DNA from 2 places in the Paenibacillus sp. V4I9 genome. Region 1 is predicted to be linked to the other one. Evidence: riboswitches for the same ligand, from Rfam matches in the RefSeq annotation. Region 1 holds a riboswitch; the other holds the start of a gene.
What was found. Region 1 has a riboswitch for cyclic di-GMP ahead of QFZ81_RS21870 (pyridoxal phosphate-dependent decarboxylase family protein). Riboswitches for the same ligand answer to the same signal wherever they lie in the genome.
Positions count from the first base shown of each region.

Region 2: linked by a shared signal. The riboswitch ahead of QFZ81_RS33850 (OmpL47-type beta-barrel domain-containing protein) and the one ahead of QFZ81_RS21870 (pyridoxal phosphate-dependent decarboxylase family protein) in region 1 are both predicted to bind cyclic di-GMP.

Region 1 is NZ_JAUSZE010000001.1:4,627,073-4,634,478, forward strand. Features, by position in the region: gene QFZ81_RS21860 (GDYXXLXY domain-containing protein) at 1-1,260, opposite strand, end outside; gene QFZ81_RS21865 (methyl-accepting chemotaxis protein) at 1,428-3,164, opposite strand; gene QFZ81_RS21870 (pyridoxal phosphate-dependent decarboxylase family protein) at 3,172-4,842, opposite strand; cyclic di-GMP riboswitch class I at 4,937-5,022, opposite strand; gene QFZ81_RS21875 (ABC transporter ATP-binding protein) at 5,373-7,175, opposite strand; gene QFZ81_RS21880 (ABC transporter ATP-binding protein) at 7,159-7,406, opposite strand, start outside.
Region 2 is NZ_JAUSZE010000001.1:7,357,478-7,364,883, forward strand. Features, by position in the region: gene QFZ81_RS33850 (OmpL47-type beta-barrel domain-containing protein) at 1-3,183, opposite strand, end outside; cyclic di-GMP riboswitch class I at 3,283-3,375, opposite strand; gene QFZ81_RS33855 (hypothetical protein) at 3,727-4,185, opposite strand; gene QFZ81_RS33860 (hypothetical protein) at 4,220-4,666, opposite strand; gene QFZ81_RS33865 (ParM/StbA family protein) at 4,663-5,859, opposite strand; gene QFZ81_RS33870 (RNA polymerase factor sigma-54) at 6,190-6,384, opposite strand; gene QFZ81_RS33875 (DUF779 domain-containing protein) at 6,403-6,768, opposite strand; gene adh (aldehyde dehydrogenase) at 6,781-7,406, opposite strand, start outside.

The DNA of each region.
Region 1 (7,406 bases):
GGCAAGAAAAAAGAATATACGATGAACCAACCCAGCAATGCAGATAAAAGCTGCAATCGTAAGAACCAGGAAAACCAAGAGAATAGGAACATTCTCTGTAAAAACAGCCGCTCCTGCGCCAAGCAGCAATCCACTAATGAGAATCGTGTATCGCACTAATGAATTTAGTTTTTTCGCTATGATCATCGCAATGACAGTGACACAACCAAAGCCTATTAGTATATTCTCCGGTTCATTAAATCCTAGTACAACAGTGATAATCCCAATGATCGTCAAGCTTCCCAGAAGCGAACCAATAATGATGACAGAAACCGTGAGGACACGGACGACCCATTTGGTAAAATCTCCATCCGGCTTCGCTTGATCCGAAGCTTCTAAATCTGAGCGATTTCCCGGATCCAAATGCTTGGATTCAGGATTCCAAGAACGAATAAAGTTCATGAACTTCACATTCACAAAGATGAACAAGATAATAAACAACAAGCTGGCAATGAAAAAAAACTCGTTATAATGCTGGATAATAAGCTCAATATATTTGACTGTCACCGTAATCGATACCCACAAACCGGCAAACAGTAGATAAGCTTTGTTCCTCGTCTTGTGTGTATAGTAAACGGTTATCGCAAGTACTAGGACGAGAGGTAAGTTCATAAAGACACCGTACTTTTCGTACGCTTGAGAATTTGAAGCGATGACTAAAACCGCCATCCCTGCTTGAAAAGAGATCCATTTGAGAAATGGCGAGTGCAAACGACCCTTCTCGGTCAGGACATACAAGATGGCATTCGCAATGGCGATTCCGAGCCAGATAGCCATTTGGATGATTTCCACATCTGAAATCCCTCCCCAACGTCCGAAGAAATAAATCCCATAAGCGAGATGGCCTAAAATATAGGCCAGTACATAGTAGGGCTGCCATCTAGTTAATAGGGCAAGTAAAAATGCTGGAATGAACCATACGGCGAACAAACTGTAACTGTCAGCATGAGAATTGTAGGTTTGCCCAATGAGTCCAACCCCTACACCGAAGGATATACAACTAGCAAACAGGCTAAGTTTACTTAGAAACTGCCTGCCATTTTGACGAGAAAGCCATACAGATAAGCCGTAAAAGCCCATTATGAGCACAAAGACAGGAATGAATTTCTCCCAGCGGTTTAATTTCTCCCAATTCGTAGCAAAAAAATATACAATGGCGGTTAGTAAAGCACTTGCTCCCAATACATAGCCTAGTTGAATCGTAACAAATTTAGATTTCAAGATGATTTCCCCCCTCCCTTACTTCTTATTGTACTAGAGATGTTCAGTTTGAGAAGTACTATCTATTCCTAGTACCAGATCATTAGCCCATGGATGACTGCGACTTTAAAAAAACAAAAAAGCCAGCCCTAGGCTGGCAAGTAATCAAATGAAGAAAACCCTTAAATTCAATTTGTAATCTTAAAATTTTGAACAGAACTTTGCAGTACAACAGCCATATCAGATAACTGGCGAATAGCCGAAGTAATTTCCTGAATGGAAGCACTTTGCTCTTGAGCTGCCGCCGCAACTTCCTCGTAGCCTGCAGATTGTTCCTCAGTAATCCCAGAGATTTTCTGCATGGCGTTAGAAATGATCTCAAAGGATCTTTCTGCTCTCTCTAAAGTACTGATCAAATGGTCTGTCCGATTGGAGAAAACGGAAATACCGTTAAAAATAACTTTAAAACTTTCATACGTATCATTAATCCAGCTTTGACCTTGTTCAACTGCTTGATTTCCCTGAACAATGCTCTCCATAACAAGAAGGCTATCATTTTGGGTACTGGAAACGAGCTCGGTGATCGAGCTTGCGGCTTTCGTGGATTGCTCGGCCAGCTTCTTCACTTCACCAGCGACAACGGCAAAGCCTTTCCCCTGTTCGCCAACCCGTGCCGCTTCAATGGACGCATTCAGAGCCAATAGGTTCGTCTGCTGTGCAATTTCAGTGATGATATGGATAATTTCCCCAATTTCCTTCGAACGGTTTCCAAGCTGCTGCGCGGCTTCTTGGGAATGCTTCATCTCTTTCTGAATCACATTCATCTGATGTAATGTCTTCTCAACAAGCTGCTGGCCGTCTGCAGATTGTGCACCTACCTTATGGGCCATTTCCTGCATCTCTTTGACTTCGGATGTTACTTCTGATAGCTCCGAATTGATCTCAACGATGGATGAAGTACTCTCTGTAATGGAAGAAACAACTTCAGCAACCCCTTCGTTCATGCTGTTCATAGAAACGGCAACCTGCCCGCTACTTGCGCTAGATTCGTCCGCAGACTGATACAATTGTGCGCTGGTATTGGTAATGAGGTTGGATGAAGAAAATATTTGGCGGATCAAGGAATCTAAATTCTGACGCATCTCGTTAAAAGCATTTGCCAATTTACCGATCTCATCTACTCGCTGAATAGAGACTTGTGCAGACAAATCACCGGCAGCAACCTTTTCTGTTATACGCATCAGTTGAATGACAGGTCTCGTCACACTCCGACTTATGAAATAGGCTATTAAACCGCCTAAGACTACAACGAATAAGGTAATCGTAAAGGTTGTCCATAACAATTCTTGCTTCGTTTTGGGAACGACCGAGGCGTCTAAATCAATGCCGACAATTCCGACATTTTCGCCTTTACCGTTTTTGAGGGGAACAAATACTGATTTATGTATACCAAAATCATCCTTATAAATTTCACTGATCGTTAATTTATTGTCCTTGATCGCGTTGTTCATCTCAGGCGTAAAAGGATACTCGGTGCCGAAATCTTCATCAAGTCCGGTTAAAATGACGATTTGATCTTTATTTTGGACTTTCTGTAAGACATAGACATTCTCAAGAGAGTCTTGCTTTTTAAACTGTTCAAATTGCTGTTTAATTTTCGTATAGGCCGGTTTATCTTTGCCTGTAATTTCATCTGCATGTTCGGGAATTGAAGTCAGATATTTCGAAATATTTTCAATATTTGTGGTCAATCTTAGTACGAATTGATCCTCAAGCTTCGTTGTTAAACTTTTACTGGCCAAATAGGAAGAGACGGAGAAAGCTGCGCATACGAATACCAACAGCAGCAAGATACTGCTCGTCATCTTCACCGCGATTTGTCCTTTGAACCAGTTTATTATTTTATTTGGAGCATGCTTTGCCACTTTTCAATTACCTCCTGCTTAATATCGATGTTTCGGAATATTTCTCGTAAACTTGCGCTACAGTTTCTTTCAAATATTGAATAATTTCATGTACGTGTTTTGTCTCCGTATAAGGGGAGATGACAAAAATCTTTGTCGCGTATAATGCGATAGAACTATCATCTTTCGTTTGAACAAGCAGATGCTTTTTGGTATCGCCAAAAAATATACGGTCGCGATGATTCCCAAGCATTTCGAATAAACGCTCGTTAAATTTATTATTCCGTTCAATTTCCTTAAGCGTGCACTTGCCCGAAACTTCTTCCTGAAATTGAGGACTGCCTTCCGGATATATACGAAATAATGTAATGATGCCGGGGTTGTCGTTATTAACGATTTCAGCTTGAGGGATTTCTTGACGCAGCGCTTCCCGGAAAGCGAGATTAACCTCAACGAACTGAGCTAGCAATTGCTGATACCCTTGAATACCGAATGCAAGCAAAGCGCTGTATATACTGATGGAGCTAGCCATGCGCGAGCACTCCAACGTATATCCGGAATGATACTGACCGTATCCCCGATGTCCGACATAGGGGGTTTCATCCGGATGCAGATCCATGAGCCTTAAATCGGCGGCATCCTTGACCAGGAATAGACTTGTCAGGTAAGGGGTTTGCCCTAGCTTTTGAAAATCGAAGCAGAGCGAGTCGGCCAAATGCAAGTGCTTCATCTTGCTTTGAATAGAAATTAAAGCCTGAGCGACATCTTTCTTTAATTCAAGTGGATTGGCGGCGAAATCATAGTCATTAAAGAAAGCAAAGAATGCACCTAAAGCAGAGTCTGCATGAATATGAGGTCTGCGCAACCCATGACGAACGGCTGACTTGTCAGACACAGCATAAATTTGTTCCAAATCGTCAATCCCCATGGCATCCGTCGTTCCTGTCGTAGCTACAATGTACATCGGGATTCCGCCTCTTGCGATCACTTCTTCCATTTTATGTTGCAAATCTTCCACATCCATGGAGCTGTCAGTGTTCGTGCGAACTCGGATCAATCTATCGCTCCCTATGCCTGATGCCTCCATAGATTTAAACAAGCTGTAGTGAGCGGCTTCGGAACAAAAAGCATACAAGTTGTCGGGAACACCTTTTTGCAATGCATCCGGAACGAATTTGGCGATCGCTATCCGGAGTCCTGAGAATACAGCTCCTTGCCCGCCCCATGTCGTATACCCGCCGCTTTTCAACGCATCATAGCCTATTAATTTGGACATCATGCTGATGACCCTTATTTCCGTTTCAGCTCCGGCTGGGCCGTATACATCCCATAAATTGTTGCCGTTAACCAAAAACGCCGCGATCATGCCCATAATTCCCGGGATACTGGCCATCGGCAAAATATTCGTTAAAAAATATTTCGTATGATATGGATGATCATGCAGCAATTTCAATAACTCTGTATTAACTTCCTCTAAGGGGACGCTGCCATTAGGAATGGAGCTATTTCGAATAAGATTGTTATAAAAGGTCCCTGTTCGGTTTTTCTCGCCCTTGAGATTGACGCCGTCCGGGTTTTTGAGATCATCCACTCCCGTTACTAATTGTTCAATGAGCCGCAAAACGATTTGACGCGTTTGTTGGTTTCCATCCTCACTGGGGAATAGTTGCTGTACATTCGTTAGTCTTTTCTCTCTCATTAATTTCTCTCCTATCGATAGAATTGCTTGAAGAAAATGTTCACAAAAAAAAGGAGAAACATAGGCATAAATGCCCCTATTCCTCCAATTGCTACAATGCAACTGGCTGACATATCCTTGTTGGATGTAGTCCCTCTAGCTTTGCGTCCCTATTTTTCAATAGGTTTGCCATTATAAAGTTGTAGGTGAAAATTCCCATCTTCGACAATAACCGACAACAAAACTTTACAATTTTATACATTAGTATAGTATAGTAATATAAATAAAACAACACAATTTTCCATTATTGTTTGTTAAGTTATTATAATGTAACTAAATTGCTTTTTTAACATTTTCCCTGACCCCTTGATAAAATAGGTTCATTTGTCTCTTTTCGAGACAGTTTATACCAATCAATTTAAGCAATAAACGATAGAATCTTGCGGATCCTTCTAGGACTTTTATCACGTATAAAAAAAGCTTCGTCACGACTTCCTAACAAGGAGTCCGACAAAGCTTATTTTCACACCCTCAGTTGCGGTGCATTCAGGCTACGAAATGGTTTGTGCAGGATCCATATTCCCCTGTGAATGCAGATATAATTGCTCGTAATAGCCACGGAGAGCAAGTAATTGCGCGTGGTTCCCTTCTTCAACAATTTTACCCTGACTCATCACAATGATGCGGTTGGCATGCATAATGGTCGAGATGCGATGCGCAATGACAAGTGTCGTTCTTCCCTCGGCTACGACCTGCAGCGCGGATTGAATCAACTGCTCCGTTTGGGAATCCAAATTCGCTGTAGCTTCATCTAGAATCAGTACTTTCGGCTGGAATACGATAATTCGCGCGAACGAGATCAGCTGTCTCTCTCCTGCGGAAAGCCCGCTTCCTCTCTCGGATATGCGTGTCTCATAACCATCCTTCATTCGTGAAATGAGAATGTCTGCCCCAACCATCCTGCATGCCTCAATAACTTCCTCACGTGTAATGGTTTCATCGAACATCCGGACATTGTCTAGAATACTGCCTGCATATAAATACGGTTCCTGCTGTACAAGTCCAACCATACGATGTATTACGGCCTGCGGGATATCTCGAAGATCCGTGCCATCAATGCGGATACTTCCCTCCTGCACATCATAAAAGCGGCAAAGCAGACTAATCAGCGAGCTTTTACCTGCGCCCGTCGTCCCAACAATACCGATCATTTCGCCGGGTTCAATATGAAGCTCTAGATCCTCAATAACAGCTGTATCCTTCAAATATCCAAAATGCACATGATTGAAATGAATGTCCCCCTTCACGTCGGACAACGAGGGCCACAACACGCCTTCCTTATCCTTAACTTCCGGTTGAATGGAGAAGATATTCCAAATTCGATTGACAGACACCGTCGTAGATTGAAGGGTATTCCACTGCTGTGTAATGTTATTAATCGGTTGAAAAAACTGCCGAATATACGTTATAAATGCATACAAAACACCGAATTCAATTGTTTTATCAAAAACGGCAATACCGCCAATCCAAGTAATAAAGGCTACCGATAAATTGCCCAAAATATCAAAGGAACGATTGAACAAAACATTGGTACGAATTTCTCTCAAATTAGCACGGAAATACCCCAGATTCCGCTCAGTGAAGCGATTCATCTGTTCCTTCTCTTGATGAAAAGCTTGAATGAGATGCATCCCAGATAAATTCTCAGCGGCAAAGGCAACCATTTGAGACAACTGCGTCCTCGAGATCTGATAGGTTTTGCGCATATATCTGCGAAAGCTAACCGCTATGAGCACAATGATGGGAATCACAATCATGCTGTACAGCGTTAGCTGTGGGTCTAGATGATACATCAGCACGATGATGAATATGAGTGTCATGCCATCGCGAACCAGACTTAGAAGAACCTGCGTAAAAAACTGATTCAGCGTTTCCGTGTCACTAGAAACATGCGTAATCAGGCTGCCGCTTGGCGTCCGGTCATAATAAGACATCGACTGCTTAAAGATGTGCTCGAACAAATCCTTGCGTATTTTGGCGACGATGCTTTGGCCAGCAAACTGCAATAAATTGTTCTGCAGATAACTGAAGAATAAACTGCTGATAGATAGACCTGCATAGAACAAGCAAATGAGCAGCAGTGAGCGATAATCATTTTTCCCAATCATCAAATTATCATCAATCGCGATCTTAACCAGATACGGCTGAAACAAATCGGCTGCTATCCCAAGTAACGCGCAAAATAAAACAGCTGCAAAGGTAAACCTATGCGGTTTGGCATAAACGGATAAAGAACGAAAGGAAGATCGCGTCTTCTGCCGCTCCTCATTGCTTTTGTTACTCTGTTTGGGCATCGTCGCTACCTCCCTCTTGTATCGCATGAAGCTCGGCGTACAAGCCTTCTTGCGCAATTAGCTCTTCGTGCGTGCCGCGCTGCACAATCCTGCCTTCGTGAAGCACGATAATTTCATCCGTATGCTTCAGAGCGGAGATCCGATGAGCAATCCAAATGGTCGTTTTGTTCAATCGCTCTTTGCGGATCGTATCGATGATGTGCCTCTCCGTCACGGAATCTACAGCACTAA
Region 2 (7,406 bases), 2.7 Mb from region 1:
CTGGGTTGTTAAAGCCGCACCTTTGTACATTAATTGGCGAGTATCGCCTGTCACCTCATAAACGCGATATTCATTTGCCCAAGTTGCCGTCATCCAAGTTAATGTTAGATTATTAGCATTCGTGACTGTTCCTTTCAATTGCGAAGGCTGAAGTACCGGCCAAGTTAAAGTGAAAGTTGAGATCACTGCCTTCGGAGATTCACCGAATCGATCACTATAGGAGTAAACCTCATAATTGTAGTCACCTTCTGGCATGTTGGTAAACGTTACAGTTGTACCCGTTTGTGTTTTTTTCAATTCTCTTTGACCATCTACGATTTGGTAGACACGATAAGCCGTAGCGTAAGTTACGGTTCCCCATTTTAAAGTAATATCATTGCCATTCGTGACACTTTTCGTCACATTACCCGGTGCTTCCATGATCGGATGTACCAGCTTGAATAAGAGCTCTTCTCCCTCCGGAGACTCACCAAAGCGACTGCTATAAGAGTGCACTTCATAGGTATAGTCACCTGCTGGCATATTGGTATATGTTACAGTTGTTCCTGTCAGTGTGCTTTTCAACACCTTTTCACCATCAACTACTTGATAAATTTTATAAGATGTAGCGTAAGTTGAAGTTCCCCACTTTAAAGTAATGTCATTACCATTTGCAATCGTCTGGGTCAGACTTCCCGGCGCTTGCATCACTGGGAAAACTATGGATAGGCTCACTTTGCTTCCTTCCAGCGACTCTCCAAATTTAGTACTAACAGAGTGAACAACATACGTATGATCCCCTGCTGTCACATTCGTGTACGTTACTGCTAACGTGGTCATTGTACTTTTTAGAACCTCAGCACCATTAATAATTTCATAAACTTTATAGCTGTTAGCATAAGGTGCTGCAACCCATGTTAAAACCACGTCGTTACCATTCTGCGCCTTAGCTGCCAGATTACCCGGTCCTACCATTGTCGGCAGAATCAAATTGAAGCTAACCTCTGCTCCCTCTGGGGATTCTCCTAAAATCGTTGAATAGGAATCTACTACATATTGATAGTCCCCACCAGGAATGTTTGCATAGGTTACCGTTAAGCCTGTCAGCGTACTTTTCAAGACTTTTTGGCCATCAATAACCTGGTATACTTTATAACTTGTTGCGTTAGGTACAGAGGTCCACTTTAATGTAAGATCATTCGCATTCGCCAAACTGTAAGTCAGGCTAGCAGGAGCTTGCATCGTTTGGTCGTTCAAAGTGAATGTCAATATCGTTCCCTCTGGAGATTCTCCAAACCGTGTTGAAACCGTATGAACTTCATACGTATAATCACCAGGCTCCATGTTGCTATAAGATACCTTTGTTGTCGCTACTGTACTTTTCAATACTTTTTGACCGTTAACAATTTGATACACTTTATAGCTGTTACCGTTTGCTGCTGCGTCCCAGTTTAATGAAAACGCCGTAGCCGATGTTACACTCTGCACCAAATTAGATGGCGGCAGCATTGTTGGAAGTACGATAGAGAAAGTTGCCTGGGCACTTTCAGCCGATTCTCCATATCGTGTGGAATTGGAGTGAATTTCATATGTGTAATTCCCTGATGCCAGATTCGTATAGGTCACGGTCGTTCCGGCTACTGTACTTTTAAGTACCTTCGAACCATCTACGATTTGATACACTTTATAAGCCGTAGCATTGGGTGCAACCGTCCAGGTCAGTACAACATCATTTACATTCTGGAATTTGTATGCGAAATTACCAGGAGCAGCCATAACTACTTCCCCTACCGTTAAGGCAACTTGGGTTCCTTCGGCAGACTCACCAAAACGGGTACTAACAGAATGAACTTCGTATAAATAATCACCCGCAGGCAGGTTGACGTAGGTAACTGTCGTGCCTGTTACCGTGCTTTTCAGTACTTTTTCATCACCGATAACTTGATAGATTTTGTAGGAGGTAGCATTCGGTGCAACCGTCCAAGTCAGCACGATATCGGTTAGGTTTTGTAATTTGGAAGCTAACGTTGCCGGAGGCGTCATCGTGACCGATCCTACAGTCAAGGAAACGGTGCTACCGTCTGTTGACTCGCCGAACAAGTTGCTTAGCGAATGGACCTCATATACATAATCGCCGGTCAGCATATTCGTAAATGTAACCGTCGTACCGGTTACTGTGTTTTTCAACACTTTTTCTCCATCGATTACTTGATAAACTTTATAAGAGGTTGCGTTGGTCGCAGCACTCCAAGTAAGTACCACGTCGTTCACATTTTGAAGTTTAAAAGTCAGGTTGCTTGGCGGCACCATCGTTCCTACGGTTAATGAAATCGTGCTGCCCTCGACAGACTCTCCGAAACGGTCACTGAAAGAGTGAACCATGTATGTATAATTTCCAGCGGGCAAATTCATGTAGGATACGGTTTTTCCCGTTATTTTACTGCTTTTTAATACTTTTTGATTATCAATAATTTGATAGACGTTATAGCCGGTTGCATAAGCAGCAGTATTCCACTTTAGTGTAACGTCATCGGTAGCCACCGTATACGTTAAACCGCTAGGAGCCGTCATCGTCAGATTTCCTATAGCAGCTTCTACTGCTGTTGAGTTTGGAGATTCGCCATACAAAGGATGGCTAGCTGTTACTGTATATGTATATATTCCCTCTGCGGCGTTGTTGACGGTAAAAGTTCTCGCTGTCCCCGAATAGACTAACTTTCTTCCGCCTTCTTGATTTACATACAAATTATATGTTTGTACATTAGGAGCAGTTCCCCAGTTCAAAACGATATTGTTACCATTTTGTATGGTGTACGTTAATGTAGCCGGGGCAATCATATCAGGATAAGTGATATTGATATTCACCGGAGCACATGGGCCCGATTCGCCACCTGAACTTAAAGTAGACACTACATAACTGTATGAGCCCTCTGTCAGGTCATTTATGGTAAAAGAAGCTGTTGTCGTTGTCCCGACATTAATAAGCTGCCCATAGGTGATGCTGTATACAGTGTATCCTGTAGCTCCATACACCGGGCTCCACGTTAATTTCACATCATCAGGCGTTAGAAGTTGAGTAGCAAGATTGCTTGGAGGTAAGATGGTTCCGTTGTCTGTTGCTCCCCACGCATGTAAGGCTGGAAAGATTAATTGAACAAATAAAAGCAGTGTGAGAACCATAGACATTTGTCTTGATTTCTTCATTGACATCTGACTCCCTTCCCTTCTTATAATAAGGATTGATAGATCTCAAAAAAAGAAAAGAACCTTAAACAAGGTTCATAGAAAAACACTATGATTCCCTGTGGTAACCGGCTACCATGCACGTTTTTTAATACGCGTTTCAGGCCCTTGGCTTTGCGTCTCACAGTTTCCTGTAATTTGCCCTTTTCACTTGAGATTTCGATACTTCTATCTCTGCCATAATACTATATTCCTAGTAATTTGAATAGGTAAATTTAACTATAAGATTCATGATCCGCATATATTCTAGTACTTTTGATCTTCTTTATTAGTTAAAATTCAATGATTTTCCTATATTTATGAAACTAACATTGTAAATTCGACAATATTTGAATTGATACCCCTTACATATAATGTTGTATACAAGATAAACATTGAACTATTTAGAGTCTTTCAAACAAAAAATAGACCATGCTTCTACAAACGTAGATAGCATGGTCTATTTTAAGTACCCTCAGACTTCCAGAGTGTTTCACAAAATTAATTCTGTCCTTCCGCTATACCTTAGTTAGCAATTTTGCTCCATACAGGGTACTCTTCCAAGTACCCATATTCGTTCAATTCCTTAAGAGCCTTGCGTATGCTATGTTCATCCTCGCCCGATTCACTGGATAGTTCCACTAGATCGTCTAGGTTGATGTTCGGGTTCTCTTTGCAAAACGTAAGCAAGCCCTTAGCAGCCCAGGAAAGCCGATCGTCTTGGAAATCTCCAACCATACGGCGGAATATTTTGTGCGAGACAATTCTCAGCTCTACGAGTTGCTGCAAAGCTTTAGTCGCCTGCTTGAGATTCATGCGACCGAGCTTAGCAATATCAGATAATCCTGGAATGTTCGATTCCGAAGAAAAACATTTCAAGACGATAAAGGTCATTTGTGTATAAATATCCATGCCGGGATGGTGAAAAACTTCATCTGAAAGATTAAAATGACGCGCTGCGTCCTTAGCTTGTCCGTTGTCCATCTGATGTCCTCCTTTTCATTACCATGGAGTTCACCTACTCATTATTGTTGCCATGATCCGAGGGCTGTACTAGCTTTCCCGAATTGTGCCGAGATTGCCGGAATATTTGCGCCAAACTGAATTTTTTCTGATCATTGGCATCCGGGATCTCCTTCTTTGGCTGGTTGAAATCATCATTCGCTTCATGAGCAGGTTCAATAGGCTCTGCCGACTCCATGTCACTATAGCTGTCTGCTAGAGAAACGGCCTCATCCATGTCCGAGACCATTTTTTTCCCGGGAAATAATTCCGTAATCGGTCTCCTACCCGATTGCTCTTCTCGAACATACCTTGTCAAAATATCCATGATTCCTTGACTGAAAATGCCTTCCATTTTCAATTGGTTTAAATAATCGATGACCTCAGGCGGTGTGTCTGACGGAATATACAGGGTAACATCCTTACCTGAACGAACGTAAACGGTGGATCTCCGCTTTTTCAATCCGATTCGCTCCCGCTCTCGGATACTCCTTCAGAGTCAGCACTAGCCGCCGCGGATTCGTCCGCATGTTTCAGCGCGTGGTCAAGCATAAGAAAGGTGCCTCGCACATTTCGGAATTGGCTGTGTTCCACGGTATCAAACTTAATGGGCAGGCCCAGCTCGGCGTTTAATTTCTCAATCCAAGGCTGCAAAACGACCGCTCCACCGCCGATGAACCAAAACTCATTGGCGTAGCGTACATGCTTCCAAGAGTTACGGGCGTATTTCAGCACTTTCTCCGCTAATATGCGCATATGCCGGTTAATAAGGCTTGTCATGTCAAAAACAACCTTACCCTCCGCATAAATCTCATACTCTTTGTTGACCAACATGAGGGTCAATTCCGCCGTGCTTGCGATTAATTCCTCGCCTTGTGAATTAACCTCGTTGCGAATGCTCTCTAAAGCATCATTGAGGTAGATCTTAGCGCCGGTAGAGTGCCGTTGATCCAGATCGAGACCGGGTTTGAAGAACGCGATATCCATGTCGACACCGCCTACATCCGCAATGCCGAAGCCTTTGTGGGATAGATGTGATTTGGAAGTAGCCTCAAGGTCGTAAACACCGGAAACATCGTCTATGCTGATATCGGTAGGAAGCGAAAATTCCATTTCCACCGTTATCCCTTTAAATACGGGGGTCGTCCCGAATGTAACGGAATGTACGCCTCCTGTAATCTTATGAGCAAATTCCTCGCGGAATTTCGTTATTTCACGAATCGGCAGACCTGTACCCAAGTTGACAGCGGCTTTTATCCGCTTTTTCCCCCGCCTGATGGCATCCTCATGTTTCTTGGCAATGGCATACGCCGCAGCCGTAAGGAGTGTCACCATTGTTTCGGGTCTCTGGGCCTTCTTTTGCACCGCTTTATCCCCTACAATTTCATGAATAATCCCTTCGTCACCGATCGCTAAGTTACCCACGTAAACATGTCGGTACTGATCGCTCTCTATCGAAGGCGATGTAATCTGTACGTCAAGAAAATCCAGGGGATCACCTTGTTCCATCAAAAGAAATCGTTCACCAAACGGTTGCGCTAGTACATTAGGGAAAATAAAGTTATTGTCCAAATGGTCGTAAATCACTTTAACGTGACTGCTGCCATTATCAATAGACAGCGTGATGGTAGTGGTTAAGACTTCGTTCTTTGTCAAGTCTATTCCCCTCTCCGGTGGCCTTATTTGAGTTTATATAAAGATTCGCGTTACAAGGGCCAATTGAGAGGGTATTTGGAGAAATTGGTATTTTTAGCAGCTAGTTGGAATGAAGTTTAAAGTTTAAAATTTGAAGTTTAAGATTTAAACTTTAACTTGTACGATTTAAACGTTAAGATTTAAGCTTTAAAGTTTAGGATTTAAATGTAAAGTTTAAACTTTGCGAATGTTGCAAAAAACACAACAATTCCTGCCAAAAGTAGCTCTAACTCATATAAAGAGGCTAAATTGTTGTACAACATACAACATCCTTAGCTTGCCTGGAAGAAATCAAGGAAATTGTTGCACGCTGTACAACTTGCCATTATTTACGGTACGGCTTACCGTTGAATCATGCACATACAGCCTTTCTGCGATTTGCTTCATAGTCATAGGCCTAATATGAGAGGAGCCTTTCTTGTAAAACTCTGGCTGCAGCTCAAAAAACCCTGCTCCCTTCGTCAAGGAAGAGAACAGGGTTTTCATCGTATCCTATAAAAAAGCTTAGAGACCCAACACACGCCGCTCCTCATCCGAGAACATCCTCGAACGAGTCAGAAAGCGCCGCCCTTCCGGCCCCTCAAGCGAGAACATCCCGCCTCTGCCGGGCACCACGTCGATGATGAGCATCGTATTCTTCCAATAGTCGTATTGCGACTTGCTCATATAGAAGGGTGCGCCGCCTATTTCCCCTAGCCATACGTCGCTGTCGCCGATAAGAAACTCCCCTTGCGCGTAACACATCGGAGAGCTGCCATCGCAGCAGCCGCCGGATTGATGGAACATGACAGGGCCATGCTTGGCCTTTACGATTTCGATTAGCTCTAGAGCGGCATCGGTAGCAACAACCTTGCTCACTTCTATCGTCATCGTACAGCTCTCTTAGAAGAAGCCCAGTGCGTCGGGGCTGTAGCTGACGAGTAGATTTTTGGTTTGCTGGTAATGGGAGAGCATCATTTTGTGATTCTCGCGGCCTATGCCCGAGCTCTTATAGCCGCCGAAGGCCGCATGGGCAGGATACGCATGGTAGCAATTCGTCCATACGCGGCCGGCTTGAATGCTGCGCCCCATCCGGTAGGCCGTGTTCATGTCGCGCGTCCATACGCCGGAGCCAAGACCATAGAGCGTGTCATTGGCGATCGCCAGCGCCTCTTCCTGATCCTTGAACGTCGTAACGGAAAGAACCGGTCCGAAAATCTCCTCTTGGAAGATTCTCATTTTGTTATGCCCCTTCAGAACGGTCGGCTGAATGTAGTAGCCGTCGGAAATATCTCCTTCTACCTTTGCCCGACCTCCGCCGATCAGGCATTCGGCGCCTTCCTGTGCACCGATATGGATATAGCTCATAATTTTCTCAACCTGCTCGGTAGAGGCTTGTGCGCCAATCATCGTTTCCGTATCCAGAGGGTTGCCCTGTTTGATGGCAGCGACTCGCTTCAAAGCTCTTTCCATAAATTGATCATAAATCGATTCCTGAATTAATGCGCGTGACGGGCTGGTGCAGACTT